Regions from separate parts of the Micromonospora sp. ANENR4 genome, predicted to be linked through region 2. Evidence: riboswitches for the same ligand, from Rfam matches in the RefSeq annotation. Region 2 holds a riboswitch; each other region holds the start of a gene.
What was found. A riboswitch is a leader RNA that binds a small molecule or an ion and turns the genes downstream of it on or off. The one in region 2 is predicted to bind cyclic di-AMP.

Region 1 (4,079 bases), on a different contig from region 2:
TGATCCGGAAGGCGAACTGCCCGGCCGGGGCGTCGGCGGGCTGGAACGTGTAGCCACGCTCGGAGACGAGCAGCCCGCCGGGCAGGTGCGCGGAGGCGCCACTCTCGTCACCGTGGCCGGTGTCGCCGGCCCCGTGTTCGCTGTCGGTGTCGTCGTGTCGGGTCTCGGCGGCCGGGGCGACGGGATCGGCCAGGTTGCCGATCCCGTACGCCGCGCCGAACACCGCCACGAGGCCGAGCGCGAAGCCGCTGAGCTTCGTCGCCGTGTTCATGGTGTCTCCTCGGTTGTCGCGGGTCCGCCGGACCCGTCACGCACCGACGAGGTCGTAGCCGGCCTCGTCGACCGCCGCGCGGACCGCGTCCACGTCCAGCGGGTTCTGACTGGTGACGGTGACCCGGCCGCCGGCCAGGTCGACCTGGACGTCGGTGACGCCCGGAAGTGCGCTCAGCTCGGTGCTCACCGAGTTGACGCAGTGCCCGCAGGTCATGCCGTTCACCTGGTAGGTGGTCTCCATCTCGCCCTCCGATCTGATACCCCCCAGGGGTACGTTCCGAACGTTAGCATACCCCCGAGGGGTACGCTATCCTCGGTTTCATGACCGCGCCGTCCAGCCCGACCCGGGGCTACACCGCCAGCAAGGACCAACTCCTCGCCCGGCTCCGCCGGATCGAGGGCCAGGTCCGTGGCATCGAGAAGATGGTCGAGGACGACCGTTACTGCATCGACGTGCTGACCCAGATCTCGGCCATCCAGGCGGCGCTGGACAAGGTCGGCCTGGGTCTGCTCGACGGCCACGCCCGGCACTGCATGCACGAGGGCGCCGCCGAGGGCCGGGCCGACGAGATGGCGACCGAGATGATGGCCGCCGTCGGCCGCCTGATGAAGCGCGGCTGAGCGGGGACCTCCGACCCTCGGACCAGGGCACATCGACCCGTGCCGGCGCACCCGGGCGGACGTACCGTCGACGTGGCGGGCAGGCCGGCCCGGCGGACCCGCGGTGACGGACGGAGGGCGGCCCGATGATGTGGCAGAGCCCGATGATGGGCTGGATGTGGATCTGGTCCCTGCTGGTGCTCGCCGTGCTGGCGGGGCTCGTCTGGGCGGCCGTGCGGTGGACCGGCCCGCAGTACCTGGGCCCGACGACGGCGCGGCGCATCCTGGACGAGCGGTACGCCCGTGGCGAGATCGACGAGGACGAGTACCGGCGACGCCGGGCCGGCCTGGCCTGACCACGCGGGGCGAGCGTCAACGGCCACGGTGTGCGGGACCGGACGGCCGGGCTGCCTACCATGTGCGGGCGACGACCCGGACGTGGTCGACACGTCCGCCCCGGCCGGGTGACCAGACCGGTCCGGCGGACCAGGCGTCGCCGCGACCGTTGGGAGAGACCTCATGGGTGCCGACCACACCCGCCCCGCACCCGCCGCGCCGCCGGGCGTACGACGGCTGCTCGTCGCCGTGGTGGTGCCGCTGTTCGCGCTCACCGTGATCGCGGCGCTGGTGCTCTGGCCCCGGCAGGACCGGGAGCCGGTCGGCGGCGCGGACGTCCCCCGCTACCACGGCACGGTGACCCGGGTGGTCACCGAGCCCTGCCCGCCGACGCCGGAGGCCCCGGAGGGCGGCGGTGGCCCGTGCGGCACGGTGACGGTCACCGCCGAGCAGGGCCCGGACGCGGGCCGGCAGGTCGAGACGCCGATCCCGGCCGGGCCGGGCGCGCCCCGGGTCGCGGTCGGCGACGAGGTCGTCCTGGTCGAACTGACCGACCCGGCCGACCCGGCGGTGAAGTCCTACAACATCGCCGAGCACCAGCGCGGTACGCCGCTGATCTGGCTGATGGTGCTGTTCGCCGCCGCGATCGTGGCGTTCGGCCGGTGGCGCGGGCTCGCCGCGCTCGGCGGCCTGGTGGCCAGCTTCGCCATCCTGCTCGGCTTCGTGCTGCCTGGTATCGGCGCCGGCCAGCCGCCGCTGCTCGTCGCGATCGTCGGCGCCGCGTTGATCATGTTCGTGGTGCTCTACCTGACCCACGGGATCACCGCACAGACGTCCGTCGCGGTGCTCGGCACGCTCGGCAGCCTGGTGGTCACCGGCGTGCTCGGCCTGCTCGCCACGTCCGCCACCCACCTGACCGGCTTCGGCAGCGAGGACGCCACCACGCTGTCCATGTTCCAGGGCGGCGTGGACCTGCACGGACTGCTTCTGGCCGGCATCATCATCGGCTCGCTGGGCGTGCTGGACGACGTCACGGTCACCCAGGCGGCCACCGTCACCGAACTGGCGCACGCCAACCCCGGACTGTCCCGGCGGCAGCTCTACCGGGCCGCGACCCGGGTCGGCCGGGCCCACATCGCGTCCACCGTCAACACCATCGTGCTGGCGTACGCGGGCGCCTCACTGCCGCTGCTGCTCCTCCTGGTCGCCGACTCCCGCCCGGTGAGCGAGATCCTCACCAGTGAGTTCCTCGCCCAGGAGATCGTCCGCAGCGCGGTGGCGACGCTCGGCCTGATCGCCGCCGTACCGCTGACGACCGGACTGGCCGCGATCGTGACCACCGCCGGGCGGCGCTCGCCCGGCGCGGAGCCGGCGCCCGCCGCGCCCCGGCCGCCGGCCGGACGGGACGACGCACTGGAGGCGCTCGGCGGCGGGAAGAGTACGGAGGCCGCATGGTGACACTCCGCAGCGTGACCATCGAATCTAAACGCGACGCTGGTCACGGTGTGCCACGGCGAAATCTCGCTATTGGTCGGCTTCCGGACGTAGATCCTCACGAGTGCTGTCAGGTAACCTCGCTGCCGGTCACCGCCGAAGGCGCGCACCGGCGCCAGCGGTGCCGCCGCCCAATCGCCCACGGGCGAACCGGGGAACCAGGTACATGGGGTGAATCCGCGACAGCGGTAGGGGCCACTTCCGTCCCGAACCCGTCAGCTAACCCGGTCGGCGGCCGACGGAAGGGAACACTGTGACGGCACCCCTGCGCCGCTGGCTGACACCCGTGGTGGCCGTGCTGGCCTCGCTAGCAGTGCTGGCCGGCCCGAACCCGGCGACCGCGGCCCCCGCCGCGGCGGCCCCCGGCACCCCCTCGGGCCACGAGGAGGACGGCGATCCGCCACTCATCACCGAGGCGATCGACTCCGCCAACCGGAACTTCCTCCAGGCCAAGGCGAAGCTCGCCAAGTCCCAGGACCGCCAGCGGCGGCTGGCGGCCGAGGTGAAGACGGCACAGGCCGAACTCGACGCGCTCAGCCCGCAGGTCAACCAGCTCGCCGCCCAGTCCTACCGGACCGGCCGGATGGGTGCGATGGCGATGCTGTTGGAGAGCAACTCCCCCGACTCGTTCGTCCGCCGGGTCAACGCCCTGGACGAGCTGAACCTCCTCAACGCGCAGCGCCTGGCCGCCATCAACGCGGTCAAGACCCGCGCCGAGCAGGCCAAGATCGCGCTCGACGCCGAGGTGCGTGAGCAGGAGAAGCAGAAGAACGCGATGGAGCGCGAGAAGGTGCAGGCCGAGCGCGCACTGAAGCTCGTCGGCGGTCTCGGCTTCACCGGCGGCCTGGTCTCCGCCACCTCACCGGTCGCCAAGATCGCTCCCGGCCGCACTTCCGACGGCGGGTGGAAGGCCGAGTCGTGCAGCGAGGACGACCCGACCACCTCGGGCTGCGTCACGCCGCGCACGCTGCACGCGTACAAGGAGGTCCGGCGCGCCGGCTTCAAGCGCTTCGTGGGCTGCTACCGGCCCGGCGGGCCGTGGGAGCACCCCAAGGGCAAGGCGTGCGACTGGTCGCTCCAGAACAGCGGCTTCGCGCCCTGGCACAACAACGACACCCGCCGGTACGGCAACGAGGTGGCCGCGTTCCTCATCCGCAACGCCGACCGGCTGGGCATCTACTACGTCATCTGGAACCGGCAGATCTGGTTCCCGGCCACCGGCTGGAGTTCGTACAGCGGGCCGTCGAACCACACCGACCACGTCCACATGTCGCTGCTCTGATCCGGGCACCACGAAAAAGGGCCGCCCGAGGGCGGCCCTTTTTCTCGTCCGTACGGGTCAGCCCGCCAGCGCCGGGTCGGCGGGCGCGGCCGGG
Region 2 (4,079 bases):
GCACAAGATGCTCGCCCAGTGGCTGGGCCGCAACGGCGCCAACGGCAACGGCGGCTACTGGCCGATCCGGGTGGGCCTCAACGACCAGAACGCCTACTACGACGGCAGCCAGGTGCAGATCGGCAAGAACACCGCCGGCCAGTGGATCGGCTCGCTGGACGTGGTGGCGCACGAGATCGGCCACGGCATCGACGACAACACCCCCGGCGGCATCTCCGGCGGCGGCACGCAGGAGTTCGTGGCTGACACGTTCGGCGCGGCCACCGAGTGGTTCGCCAACGAGCCGTCCAGCTACGACGCGCCGGACTTCCTGGTCGGCGAGAAGATCAACCTGGTCGGCTCCGGCCCGATCCGCAACATGTACAACCCGTCCGCGCTCGGCGACCCGAACTGCTACTCCAGCAGCATCCCGTCGACCGAGGTGCACGCCGCGGCCGGCCCGGGCAACCACTGGTTCTACCTGCTCGCCAACGGCAGCAGCCCGACCAACGGGCAGCCGTCCAGCTCGACCTGCAACGGCAGCAGCGTGACCGGCCTGGGCATCCAGAAGGCCATGAAGATCATGTACAACGGCATGCTGCTGAAGACGTCGTCCTCGTCGTACCTGAAGTACCGCACCTGGACGCTGCAGGCGGCGAAGAACCTCTACCCGGGCAGCTGCGCGGAGTTCAACACGGTCAAGGCGGCCTGGGACGCGGTGAGCGTGCCGGCCCAGTCCGGCGACCCGACCTGTGCCGGCGGCACCCCGACGCCCACGCCGAGCACCACGACCACCCCGCCGTCGGGCGGCTGCTCCGGCAACAAGCTCGCCAACCCGGGCTTCGAGTCGGGCAACGTGAACTGGAGCGCCTCGTCCGGCGTCATCACCACCGACAGCGGCCAGGCCGCGCACGGCGGCTCGTACAAGGCGTGGCTGGACGGGTACGGCTCGTCGCACACCGACACGCTCAGTCAGTCGGTGACGATCCCGGCCGGATGCCGGGCGACGTTGAGCTTCTGGCTGCACATCGACAGCGCGGAGTCGACCACCAGCACCGCGTACGACAAGCTCACCGTCAAGGCGGGCAGCACCACGCTGGCCACCTACTCCAACCTGAACAAGGCCACCGGCTACGTGCAGCGGTCCTTCGACATCTCTTCGCTGGCGGGCACCACGGTGACCATCTCGTTCACCGGCGTGGAGGACAGCTCGTTGCAGACGTCCTTCGTCGTCGACGACACCGCGGTCACCCTGAGCTGACAGTGGCGTAGCGCGGCCGGTCGTCGTCCTCCCGGCGGCCGGCCGCCTCGTCGTGCCGGGGCGTGTGCGGTCGGGTCAGACCGCGCGCCCGGCCCGGGACCCGGCACCGCGGTCGCGGTGGATCCGCGCGGCCGCCTCGTGCATCGCGCGGCCGAACAGCTCGGCCTGGTCGCCCATGTTGCCGAGGCGGGCGGCGAGCGCGTCGGCGTCGGCCCGGGCCGACGCGCTGACCCGGTCGTCCAGCTCGGACAGCGCGGCGTTGGCGGCGGTGACGAGGTGTCCGCAGAGGACGTCGAGGGGCTCGCCGGCCAGCTCCGGGTCGATCGTCACGGACTCGAGCCGGCCACCCTGGACGGCGACCGCGCGAACCCGGCCGCCGGCTGCGGTGCCCTCGGCGAACAGCAGCTCACCCGGCTCGCCGTCGGCATGCGCCGAGGCCCGGGAGCGCATCGCGGTGAGCGCCTGCTGCGTGCGGGTCAGCAGCTCGTCGATGCTCGCGGCCGCCGAGAACGGGTCGTTGGTCATATCCGCGCTTTCTTCACGTCTTAGCCGAGCATGCGTGACCCTAGCAACCGGCTCCGACGAATCGCGGTCACCGGCCGGTCCGGGTCGCGTCCCGGCCCCGCGAGCAGGCCGGACACCGGCCACGCGGCGTGTCGCGGACGGCCGAGCGCCCGGCCGGGGCGAACCGGCCGGGCGCTCGGACGAGGTCAGCGCAGGCGCAGCTGCTGACCGGGGAAGATCAGGCCCGGGTCGTCGCCGACCACTGCCCGGTTGCGCTCGTGCAGGGCACGCCAGCCGCCGTCGACGCGCTGCGCCACGGCGATCTCCGACAGCGTGTCCCCGCGCCGGACCACGTACGTCCCGGCAGCGGAGGACGGCCGCGGCACCGCCTTCGTCGTGGCGCGTTCCGGCGCGGCCTTCGTCGCGGCGGCCCGCTTCGGCGCCGCCTTCTTCGGTGCCGCCTTCGTGGTCGCCCGCTCGGACCGGGTCGCCGCGCTCGCCGAGCCGCCCTTCTTGCCGCAGACCGGCCACGCGCCGATGCCCTGGCCGCGCAGCACCTTCTCCGCCACGGCGATCTGCTCGGACCGGCTGGCCAGGTCGGCGCGCGCGGCGTACTTCTGGCCGCCGTAGCCGTTCCAGGTGGCGCGGGAGAACTGGAGCCCGCCGTAGTAGCCGTTACCGGTGTTGATCTTCCAGTTGCCGCCGGACTCGCAGCGCGCGACCGCGTCCCAGTTGACGCCCGCGCTGGCCGGAGCGGCCGGGCCGAAGAGGGTCGCGGCGCCGACGGCGGCGCCGGCCAGGACCGCCCCGAGAGCGGTACGGCGGCTTCGGGCTGAGTATTCAGTTGCCATGTGGATTCCTCCACGCCGACGAGGTGAGCTGTCGGGTTCGGGCCGAGGAGCCCGGCCGCCGGTGGCGGCTTCACCCCGAGGTGACGATGCACCGTGGAACGTGTGGTTCCCCCGCTCCCGCACGAGGTTCGGTTACCGGGGCCGGCGGCGGGATTTGGCGTTTCCGGCACTCGGTGTCCGCGTCTGCGAACGAAACCGACGCTAGGAGCGATTTGCGACGATCGTCCACTTCTTGTGACGCTCTTCACCCGGCCGGGCGACCGGCGGCGGCGCTACGGTGGCAGGGCCAGGCAAGATCACGGGAGGGCTTGACGGATGACCGATCACGGACACGAGCTGACCTTCGGCGGCTTCATCACCCCCGCCGCCGCGCAGCCCGACCAGGTGGTGGCGCTGGCCCGGCTCTGCGAGCAGGTCGGGCTGGACCTGGTCACGTTCCAGGACCACCCCTACCAGCCGGGCTTCCTGGACACCTGGACGCTGATGTCCTACGTGGCCGCCGCGACCGAACGTGTCCGCCTGGCCGGAAACGTCCTCAACCTGCCGTTGCGCCAGCCGGTGGTGCTGGCCCGCAGCGTCGCCAGCCTGGACCTGCTCACCGGCGGCCGGGTCGAGCTCGGGCTCGGCGCGGGCGCGTTCTGGGACGCGATCGAGGCGGCCGGCGGGCGACGCCTGTCCCCCGGCGCCGCCGTCGAGGCCCTCGACGAGGCGATCCGGGTGATCCGCGAGGTCTGGGACACCGACCGTCGCGGCATGATCCGCGTCGACGGCGAGCACTACCGGGTGGTCGGCGCCAAGCGTGGCCCGGCGCCCGCGCACCCGGTGGGCATCTGGGTCGGCGCGTACAAGCCGCGCATGCTGCGCCTGGTCGGCCGCGCCGCGGACGGCTGGCTGCCGTCCCTGTCGTACCTGCCGAAGGGCCCCGACGAGCTGCCCGCCCTCAACGCGCTGGTCGACGAGGGCGCGGCGGCCGCGGGACGCGACCCGGCCGCGATCCGCCGCATGCTCAACGTGACCGGCACGTTCGCCCGCTCGTCGGCCGGTTTCCTGGCCGGGCCGCCGGAGCAGTGGGTGGAGGAGCTGGCCGGGCTCACCCTGGAGCACGGCATCACCACGTTCATCCTCGGCAGCGACGAGCCGCGCGCGATCCAGATCTTCGGCCAGGAGGTCGCGCCCGCCGTGCGGGAGCTGGTCGCCGCCGAGCGCGCCGCGCCCGCCGGCGGAACCCGCACGGCCGCCGACGAGCAGACCTCCGCCGGCGGCCCGAGCACGCTCGGCGTCACCCCCACCCCCGACCCGGGGGTACGCCTGAGCGCGCGCCGCCCGTGGGACGAGTCCACCCGCCCGAGCGCCCCGCCGCCGCCGGCCGGGCACGTCTACCCGGCCCGCGGACAGGCCGCCGGCCAGCACCTGGTGGACGTGCACGACCACCTGCGCCAGGAGCTGGCCCAGGTGCGCGACCTGCTGGAACAGGTCAAGCAGGG
Region 3 (4,079 bases), on a different contig from region 2:
CCGGCCGACTACCGCGACTACGCGCACGTGGTGGTGGACGAGTCGCAGGACGTCTCGCCGATGCAGTGGCGGATGATCGGCCGGCGCGGCCGGCTGGCGTCCTGGACGGTGGTCGGTGACCCGGCGCAGACCGCCTGGACCGGCGACCCGCAGGAGCTGGACCGGGCCCGTGACCAGGCGCTGGGCCGGCGTAAGCGGCACCGCTACGAGCTGACCACCAACTACCGCAACTCGGCGGAGATCTTCGCGGTGGCGGCGGCGGAGATCCGCCGCCTCTACCCGGACCTGCCGCTGCCCGACGCGGTGCGGTCCACGGGCGTGCCGCCGGTCGAGCGCACAGTGCCCGCCGCCGACCTGCCGGCGGCCACCGTCGAGGCGGCCGAGGCGCTGCTCGCGCAGGTGGAGGGCACCGTCGGCGTGATCACGCCGGTGCCGCGCCGGGACGAGGTGGCCGGCTGGCTGGGCGCGCTCGGCGCGGGCCGGCTCCAGGTCGTCACCAGCCTCCAGGCCAAGGGCATGGAGTACGACGGCGTGGTGCTGGTGGCGCCGGGCGAGATCCGGGCCGACCCCGGCTCGGGCGTCCGCACGCTCTACGTGGCGCTGTCCCGGGCGACGCAGCGCCTCACCACGCTCGACCCGGTGGGGTGACCGGCCCCGCCGCCACCCACAGTTCACTTGCATACATAGCGATGTGAACATACATTGGGCCGGGCCGGTACGCGGCAGGGAGGGTGTTGGCGTGGGCGCAGGTCATGACCACAGCGGCGCGGTGGCCAATGCGGCACACCGCCACGCAGGCCGCCTCTGGGCCGCGTTCGCGCTGCTCGCCGCCCTGATGGTGGTCGAGGCGGTGGCCGCCTTCACCACCGGCTCGCTGGCGCTGCTCTCCGACGCCGGGCACATGTTCACCGACGTCCTCGGCATCGGCATGGCCCTCGCGGCGATCACCGCCACCCGCCGGGCCGGCACCGACCCGCAGCGCACGTTCGGGCTCTACCGGCTGGAGGTGCTCGCCGCCCTCGCCAACGCCGTCCTGCTCGGTGCCGTCGCCATCTACGTCCTGGTCGAGGCGGTACGCCGGTTCGGCGAGCCGCCGGAGGTGCTGGCCGGACCGATGCTCGTGGTGGCGGTACTCGGCCTGCTCGCCAACATCGTCGCGTTCGCGCTGCTGCGCGCCGGGTCGAAGGAGAGCATCAACCTGCGCGGGGCGTACCTGGAGGTGCTCGGCGACCTGCTCGGCTCGCTCGGCGTGATCGCCGCCGCGCTGGTCATCGCGGTCACCGACTGGTGGTGGGCCGACCCACTCGTCGCCGTCGGCATCGGCGTGTTCATCCTGCCGCGCACCTGGCGGCTCGGCCGGGCCGCGCTGCGCATCCTGGTGCAGGCCGCGCCGGAGCACCTCCAGGTCACCGCCGTGCACGACCGGCTGGCCGCCGTACCGGGCGTGGCCGAGGTGCACGACCTGCACGTCTGGACCCTCACCTCGGGCATGGAGGTGGCCTCGGCGCACCTGACCACCGACCCGGGCGCGGACCCGGCCGGGGTGCTGGCCGCCGCGCGGGCCGCCCTGCACGAGGACTTCTCCATCGATCACGCCACGTTGCAGGTCGAACCCGGAGCGTCGGCCGGAGTGTGCGGCAAGACCGAGTGGTGATTAGGACACGCTTAAATCACTGGGACTAATGTAGTCTTATGCCGGTTTTGCCCCGCCTAGTGGCGTTGCTCGACGGAGCCGCGCCCGGGCAGCGCCGGTAGTCTCGGTCGCGGCCGCACCCGCGGACGCCACCCGGCCCCGGTGGGGCGGCCGTCGCCTAATCGTCCGCAGGGACGAGCCGGGGAACCACGTACGTGGGGTGCATCCGCGTCAGCGGTAGGGATCTTCCGTCCCGAACCCGTCAGCTAACCCGGTCGGCGTTGACGGAAGGACGTGTGAATGCCCCCAGTGGCACCTGTACGACGGACGGCCGCCCGGTTGGCGGCCCTGCTCGTCGCGACGCTGACCCTCGGCGTCGCGACCGTTCCGGTCTCCCCCGCCTCCGCGGCGCCGGCGACCGGCCTGCTCGCCGCCGCGCCCGGCGGCGACGACGAGGGCGGCACGCCGGAACTGCGCGCCCAGCTCGACGCGGCCAGCAAGGGCTGGCTGGAGGCGAAGGCCGCGCTGAACCGGTCGGTGACCCGCCAGAAACAGCTCAACGACCAGCTCAAGACGGTCGGCGCCGAGCTTGCCGTCCGCGACGCCAAGGTCGGCGAGATCGCCGTCGTGGCGTACCGCAACGGCCGCCTGGGCACCGCCGGGGCGCTGCTCGGCAGCAGCAGCCCGGAGGGCTTCATGGACCGGGCCGCCGCCCTGGAACAGGTCGCCGCGCACGAGGACCGCACGCTGCGCGACCTGATCGCCACCCGCGACGAGGCCACCCGCACCCGCGCCCAGCTCGACGGGGAGATCCTCGAGCAGCGCAAGCAGGTGACGGTGATGGCCAAGCGCAAGGAACAGGCCGAGCGCGCCCTGGAGGTGGCGAACGACCGCGCGTCGCGCAGCAGCAGCGGCGGCGGCGGCAGCGTCCAGGGCACCTCCAGCAAGAACGCGAAGCCGGCGCCGCGCAACTCGGACGGCTCCTGGCCGTCGGAGTCGTGCAGCGTCAACGACCCGACGCCGGCGAACGGCTGCATCACGCCGCGCACGCTGCACGCGCTGCAACAGGCGAAGGCGGCCGGCTTCACCAGGTACGTCTCGTGCCACCGGCCGAGCGGCTCGGGTGAGCATCCGAAGGGGCGGGCCTGCGACTTCGCCGCGCAGAAGAGCGGCTTCGGCGGCGTGGCCACCGGCGGTGACCGGACGTACGGCAACAACCTGGCCGCGTACTTCGTGCGCAACGCCGACCCGCTCGCCGTGCTCTACGTGATCTGGTTCAAGCAGATCTGGCTGCCCAGCAGCGGGTGGAAGTCGTACAGCGGCGGCAACGGCGACCCGTCCAGCGACCACACCAACCACGTGCACCTGTCGGTGTACTGAGCACGCCCCTGCAGGGTCGGCCGGATCAGACCGGCCGGCCCTCCAGGGTCGCGCCGAGGCGAGCCGCCAGGCCAAGGTGAGCCGCCCGGGCCTGGCGGAACGCGTACCCGAACAGCGGCGCCGGCGCGGTGAGCGTGATCTCCACGTCGATGCGTACCGTGCCGTCCGGCTCGTCGCGCAGGCGGGTGTGGTTGCGGACGGTCGTCGCGGGTTGCTGCCGCGCCACGGTGACGACCTCGTCCTCGCCCGCGACGAGCACGTCCGCCTGGTACGTGACCGGGAAGTGCAGCGGGCCGAGTTGCAGCCGGTCGGTGATCGCATAGCTGGCCAGCGCGCCCGGCCGGGCCGGCAGCTTCCGGACCCGGACGATCAGCGGATGCAGCTCACCCTGGCGACTCAGGTCACCCAGCAGGGCCACCGCTTCGGCCCGGGTGCACCGGGCCTGCACGGTGTAGCTGAAGCTGTCGCTGCTCTGCAAGCGGGCCCCCTCGCCGTCGTGCGTCGCGACGATCGTCCCGTACCGACGCCGGACTGGCAACGGGTAGAAGGTCCCCTGGCCGCAGGGGGTGTGAACGGCGCTCAGGCGCCGGGCAGCACCTCGGGGGTGTCGTCGGCGAACCACGGCTCGGGCGCGCCGAACAGGCCGAGCAGGCCGGTCACCCAGAGCTGCCGGTGCACGAACCGGCTCGGCTCGGTGACCACGAGCTTGACGCCGCTGACCTCGCAGGTCTGGAAACCCGCGACCATGGCGCTGATACCGACCGAGTCGATGAACGTGACGAGCCGCATGTTCAGCTCGATCCGCGCGGGACGGCCCTTCGCGAGCACCTCGGCGATCGCTTCCCGCACCTCGTACGCGGTGTCGACGTCGATCTCCCCACGGGGCGCGATCTGGACGACACCACCCGGCCGCACCGACTTCACGATCGACAGGCTCACGCGAGCACCTCCACTCGCCCATGACGGGCGCCTCATCAGTACGCGGGCCGCGACCGAGAGTATTCCTCCAACGGCCCGGTCGCCACCCCCCGGGATGAGCAATTCGCGAACTGGGCACACCTGGGCG
Region 4 (4,079 bases), on a different contig from region 2:
AACAGCCCGGCGAGCCCTGATACCCGCAGGTAGCGCCGGGCCGCCTCGTCCCGGGTGGCGAACCAGGTGACCGGCCGGGCGGCCAGTTCCGCCGACTTCGCCAGCTCGGCCGGCGACCAGACCGCCTTGATGCCGAGCCCGACCACCGCGTCGACCGGGAGCCCGCTCTGCCGGGCCGCGAGCGCCAGCGCCACCACCCCGCCGAGCGAGTGCCCGAGCAGCACCAGCCGGTCGTCGGGGCCGAGCCGCACCGGCCCGAGCCCGTCCACCACGCGCTGGGCCAGCGCCTCGAACGAGTAGCCGGGCAGCGGCGGTGACCAGCCGTGACCGGCCAGGTCGGGGGCGAGCCAGCGGCCGGGCCAGCGGCGTTCCAGCAGCGGCGCCCAGGGCAGCCACACCTCGCCGGTGGCACCCATGCCGTGCAGGAGAATCAGGTGCCGCTTCCCCGTCGCATCGCCCATTGGCGCAGTCTGCCACCGCCCGCCCCGGACACGCGAGACCGAACCCCGCCGACCCCCTCGCTGCGGCTCCGGCCGCCCACACGCCGCCCTCACCCTCGATCTTGGAGTTGTGGCACCTTCCATAGCGGGCGAGCCGGGCATACTGGGTGCCACAAGTCCAAGATCGGCGCGCCAAGACGGCGTGAGGGCGGGGGCGGGACGAGGAAGGCCGGCGCCCCGGGTGGGGTGCCGGCCTTCGGGTGTGCGGGACGGTCAGGCGGAGTAGCCGCGGCTGGCGATCCAGTGCGCCAGGTCGATCGTGGTGACCCAGTACGACGGCAGCGACGGGTCGGCCGAGTCGGCGATCCGCACGGTCCGGCCGTCGTCCTTGTAGCCGACCACGGCGACGTAGTGGCCGCCCGGGAACGAGTGCCAGCCGCCGTTGGTGTCGGTGGCCGTACCGGCGACGTTCGCGACGACCCCGCGGCCGTTGCTGATCGCCTCGACCACGTCGGCCTGGAGGCGGTCCATCTGGGCCGGGGTGGCCGAGCCGGGAATCATGCGGGTCCGGTACGGGTTGCCCTTGACCTGCTGGTTGAGCACCCGGGTGGTGTCCTCGGCGGAGTTGGTGCCCATCTCGGTGGTGCCGAGAGGACCGGCGAGCGCGTCCTGGCTGCGCTCGATGCCGGCGGCGCTGAGCGCGTTGCGCACGGCGGCCGGGCCGCAGTAGAAGTAGTTGATCTGCGCCTGGTAGTCGTAGTCGAGCGACTTGCTCGACGGCGGCTTCGGCTTGGCCTTGGGCGTGGTGTCCGGGTCCGCCGTGGCCTTCGCGGACGGGGAGGCGCTCGGCGACGCGCTGGGCGCGGCGGAGGCGCTGGGCGGTACGGCGATGCGGGCCTCGCCGCGGCTGGCGGGCTGCTCGCCGAGACGGGCGGAGCCGAGGTCGGCGACCGCGGCGGTGTTCTCCTGGACCGGGGCGTCGTCACCGGCGGTGGCGACGGTTCCGGCACCGGCGGCCAGCACGAGCGCGGCGGCCGATCCGGCGATGATCTGGTACGGGCGTTCGGTGACGATCCGTCGCAGCTGACGCTTCAGGTGGTGCTTCACGAAATCCTCCACGGGGCGTGAGCGGCGCACGCCGGCCCGGCACGCGGAGGAACTCACACGTGCTGGCGGGGCCGGATGGCCGGGGGATCGGGAACGCCCGTGATGCCGGGCGCCCAGGGGGCGGTTGCCGGTCGCGCGTCAGGCGCGCGCGGGCACCGCTTCGCCGTGGAGGCGGGGGGACGATCGAGGGGTGGGCAAGAGGGGTTGCTCCTTCCGTGGCCGCCGACCGGGTTAGCTGACGGATTCGGGCGGGAAGTACGCCCTACCGCGGGCCGTCGGCCCGCGGATTCACCCCGATGGTGCTCATGGGTCCCCGGTTCGTGGAACACGATTAGGCGGGTCGGTGCGGCGTCGCCGTCGGCGATCGATTACCGCATCGGACGCGCCGACACTACCGGTGGGTATGTCCCATGCCAAGCGCTCCCACCTGCGTAAACGTGATCCGCGGTAACGGATTTCGGAACACCCGGTTACTGACTTCGCTCAATGGGACAAGCAGTTTCGACGGCGCCCGGCGGCGGAAAGCGGACAGACGGCGAGCACCCGACCGGCAATCGCGGGACTCGATGACCCGTTCTGCGCCCGGCGCCCGTTTCGGCGGCCCGGGTGACCGGGCTCACCATATTCCGGGTAACGATTCGGTCGAGACGGTCGTCTCAGCCGACCCGGGCCGGGCGCCAGCGGGCGTTGCGGACCGTCGCGGCCACCGGCACGGCGCTCGCCGTCGCGCTCCGGTACGCCGGGGCGGGCCGCAGCGCGGCGGTGGCCGCGTACGCCTCGGCGGCGAGCGTCCGGGCGGCCTCGGCGGCCAGTTCCGCGTCCCGCCAGGCCGTCCGCTCCCGCGCGGCGGCGCTCTCCCATCCGGCCCGGCGCCCGTCCCGGACGGTGCGGGCCAGCAGGATCTCCTGCTCGGCCGGGTGCCGGCGGGGATCCCACCCGTTGCGGCGGGCCAGCACGTCGGCGAGCTGACGGGCGGTCAGGTCGCCCCGCCAGTGCGCCGTCATGGCGGCGTGGTGCAGCCAGCGCTCCCGGGCCGCGTACTCGGCGGGGGTGCGCGGCGTGCGCGGGGCGGGCAGCGCGGCGGCACCGGCGAGGCGGCGGGCGGCGGCGTCCGCCTCGTCGTACGCGGTCCAGGCCCGGTCCGCCTCGTCCTGCGCGGCCAGCCACCGCTCCCGGCGGCGACGGGCCGTCTGGGCGGCTCCGGCGGCGGCCACCGCGACCTCCTCGGCGTACCGGATCAGGTCGTCGCGGCGGGCGGCGTCGGCGTCGGCCGGTTCGGGGGCGGCCTCCGGCACGGGGTCGCGTTCGGGCCGGGCGACGAGGGCGGCGAGCAGGCCGAGGGCGAGCAGCAGGAGGAAGGACCAGATGGCGGCGGCCTCGGGCACGGAGGTGAGGAAGTGGTACAGAGCGGTCTGGGACATGGTCGGCACCTCACGGGAAGGACCTGGCGGGAGGACCCGCACGACCTCGCCGGGGCGGGCCGGTGGCCGCCGGGGCGGGTGCGGGGATGACGTGCGAGTGGGTGCGGAGGACGGGCGCGGCCCGTGAGCGGGTCAGCGGGCGGGCGGGGCCCGCGGGCCGGCCGGTGCGGCGGCCCGTCCGGCCGGGACCGGCTGCGGTGCGGCCGGGGCGGCTGCCCGGGGCGCGGGCGCCGGCACCCCGGCGGGGAGGGCCTGCCGCTCGGCCACGCGGTCGACCTCCGGCCGCACGGCGGTCGAGGTGCCCGTGACCGGGTACGCCGAGACGGCGACCGCCGGGGCCGGGGCGGCAGCGGCGACACCGGCCGGCAGCGTGGCGGCGCCGAACGAACAGGCGACGACCACGGCGAGACTGGCGAGCATCCGGGCGGTCCAGCGCGCCACCCACCACACGGGGCAGGTGAGCGCGATCGGAAGCACGGGTACAAATTACCGCCGAACCCCCACGAACGCACCGCCGTACGGCGTGTCGCGGATCGACCGGCCGACGTGTGCGCGTGTCAGTGCGGGCGACGCCGCCCGGCGTACTCGATGTCCTCGGCCGGACCGGTGACGGACGCCGCGCCCCCGTCGGAGGCGGGCCCGGTGGCGGCCTCGGCGGGCGTGCGCGGAGCCGGCACAGCCGGTGCGGGCGACGCCGCGCGGGCCCGGCGGGACGGGCCGAGCAGGCGCATCATCGGTGTCTCCACCCAGCGGTGCAGCGCGGCGGCCAGCGCGAGCGTGATCACCAGGAAGCCCAGCACCGCGAGCGGGCCGCGCCAGCCGGGCAGGCCGGTCCCCCAGTGCCCGGTCAGCCGCAGCACGGTGACCATGACCAGCACGTGCACCAGGTAGAAGGCGAACGACACCTCGCCGAGCCAGACCATCGCCCGGGACCGCCAGGGGGTGGGCCGGCCGCGCACGTCGGCGTCCGCCGCGGCGGCGATGACCAGGAGGTACGCGACAGCGAGCAGCGCCGCCCAGAACTCGGCCGGGATCCACAGCGCGGCGACCACCCAGGTGGTGACGAAGATGCCGGTGGCGACGGCGAGGTTCGGGCCACGCCAGCGGTGCC

Region 1: it holds a riboswitch for cyclic di-AMP, as region 2 does, so the genes downstream of both, IRY44_RS02575 (hypothetical protein) here and IRY44_RS05465 (transglycosylase family protein) in region 2, are expected to answer to the same signal.
Region 3: it holds a riboswitch for cyclic di-AMP, as region 2 does, so the genes downstream of both, IRY44_RS22600 (hypothetical protein) here and IRY44_RS05465 (transglycosylase family protein) in region 2, are expected to answer to the same signal.
Region 4: it holds a riboswitch for cyclic di-AMP, as region 2 does, so the genes downstream of both, IRY44_RS14285 (C39 family peptidase) here and IRY44_RS05465 (transglycosylase family protein) in region 2, are expected to answer to the same signal.

What each region holds. Positions count from the first base shown of each region.
Region 1 is NZ_JADKYQ010000001.1:529,429-533,507, forward strand. It holds gene IRY44_RS02550 (hypothetical protein) at 1-271, opposite strand, end outside; gene IRY44_RS02555 (heavy-metal-associated domain-containing protein) at 308-514, opposite strand; gene IRY44_RS02560 (metal-sensitive transcriptional regulator) at 595-894, shown strand; gene IRY44_RS02565 (SHOCT domain-containing protein) at 1,020-1,229, shown strand; gene IRY44_RS02570 (YibE/F family protein) at 1,393-2,667, shown strand; cyclic di-AMP (ydaO/yuaA leader) riboswitch at 2,822-2,953, shown strand; gene IRY44_RS02575 (hypothetical protein) at 2,957-3,985, shown strand; gene IRY44_RS02580 (carbonic anhydrase) at 4,043-4,079, opposite strand, start outside.
Region 2 is NZ_JADKYQ010000002.1:486,984-491,062, reverse strand. It holds gene IRY44_RS05475 (M4 family metallopeptidase) at 1-1,240, shown strand, start outside; gene IRY44_RS05470 (YbaB/EbfC family nucleoid-associated protein) at 1,316-1,765, opposite strand; gene IRY44_RS05465 (transglycosylase family protein) at 1,951-2,595, opposite strand; cyclic di-AMP (ydaO/yuaA leader) riboswitch at 2,594-2,739, opposite strand; gene IRY44_RS05460 (LLM class flavin-dependent oxidoreductase) at 2,911-4,079, shown strand, end outside.
Region 3 is NZ_JADKYQ010000013.1:30,717-34,795, forward strand. It holds gene IRY44_RS22590 (AAA family ATPase) at 1-648, shown strand, start outside; gene IRY44_RS22595 (cation diffusion facilitator family transporter) at 740-1,654, shown strand; cyclic di-AMP (ydaO/yuaA leader) riboswitch at 1,799-1,929, shown strand; gene IRY44_RS22600 (hypothetical protein) at 1,934-3,013, shown strand; gene IRY44_RS22605 (SRPBCC family protein) at 3,039-3,491, opposite strand; gene IRY44_RS22610 (STAS domain-containing protein) at 3,593-3,952, opposite strand.
Region 4 is NZ_JADKYQ010000007.1:169,795-173,873, reverse strand. It holds gene IRY44_RS14290 (alpha/beta fold hydrolase) at 1-461, opposite strand, end outside; gene IRY44_RS14285 (C39 family peptidase) at 714-1,547, opposite strand; cyclic di-AMP (ydaO/yuaA leader) riboswitch at 1,753-1,895, opposite strand; gene IRY44_RS14280 (hypothetical protein) at 2,204-2,968, opposite strand; gene IRY44_RS14275 (hypothetical protein) at 3,101-3,445, opposite strand; gene IRY44_RS14270 (acyltransferase) at 3,526-4,079, opposite strand, start outside.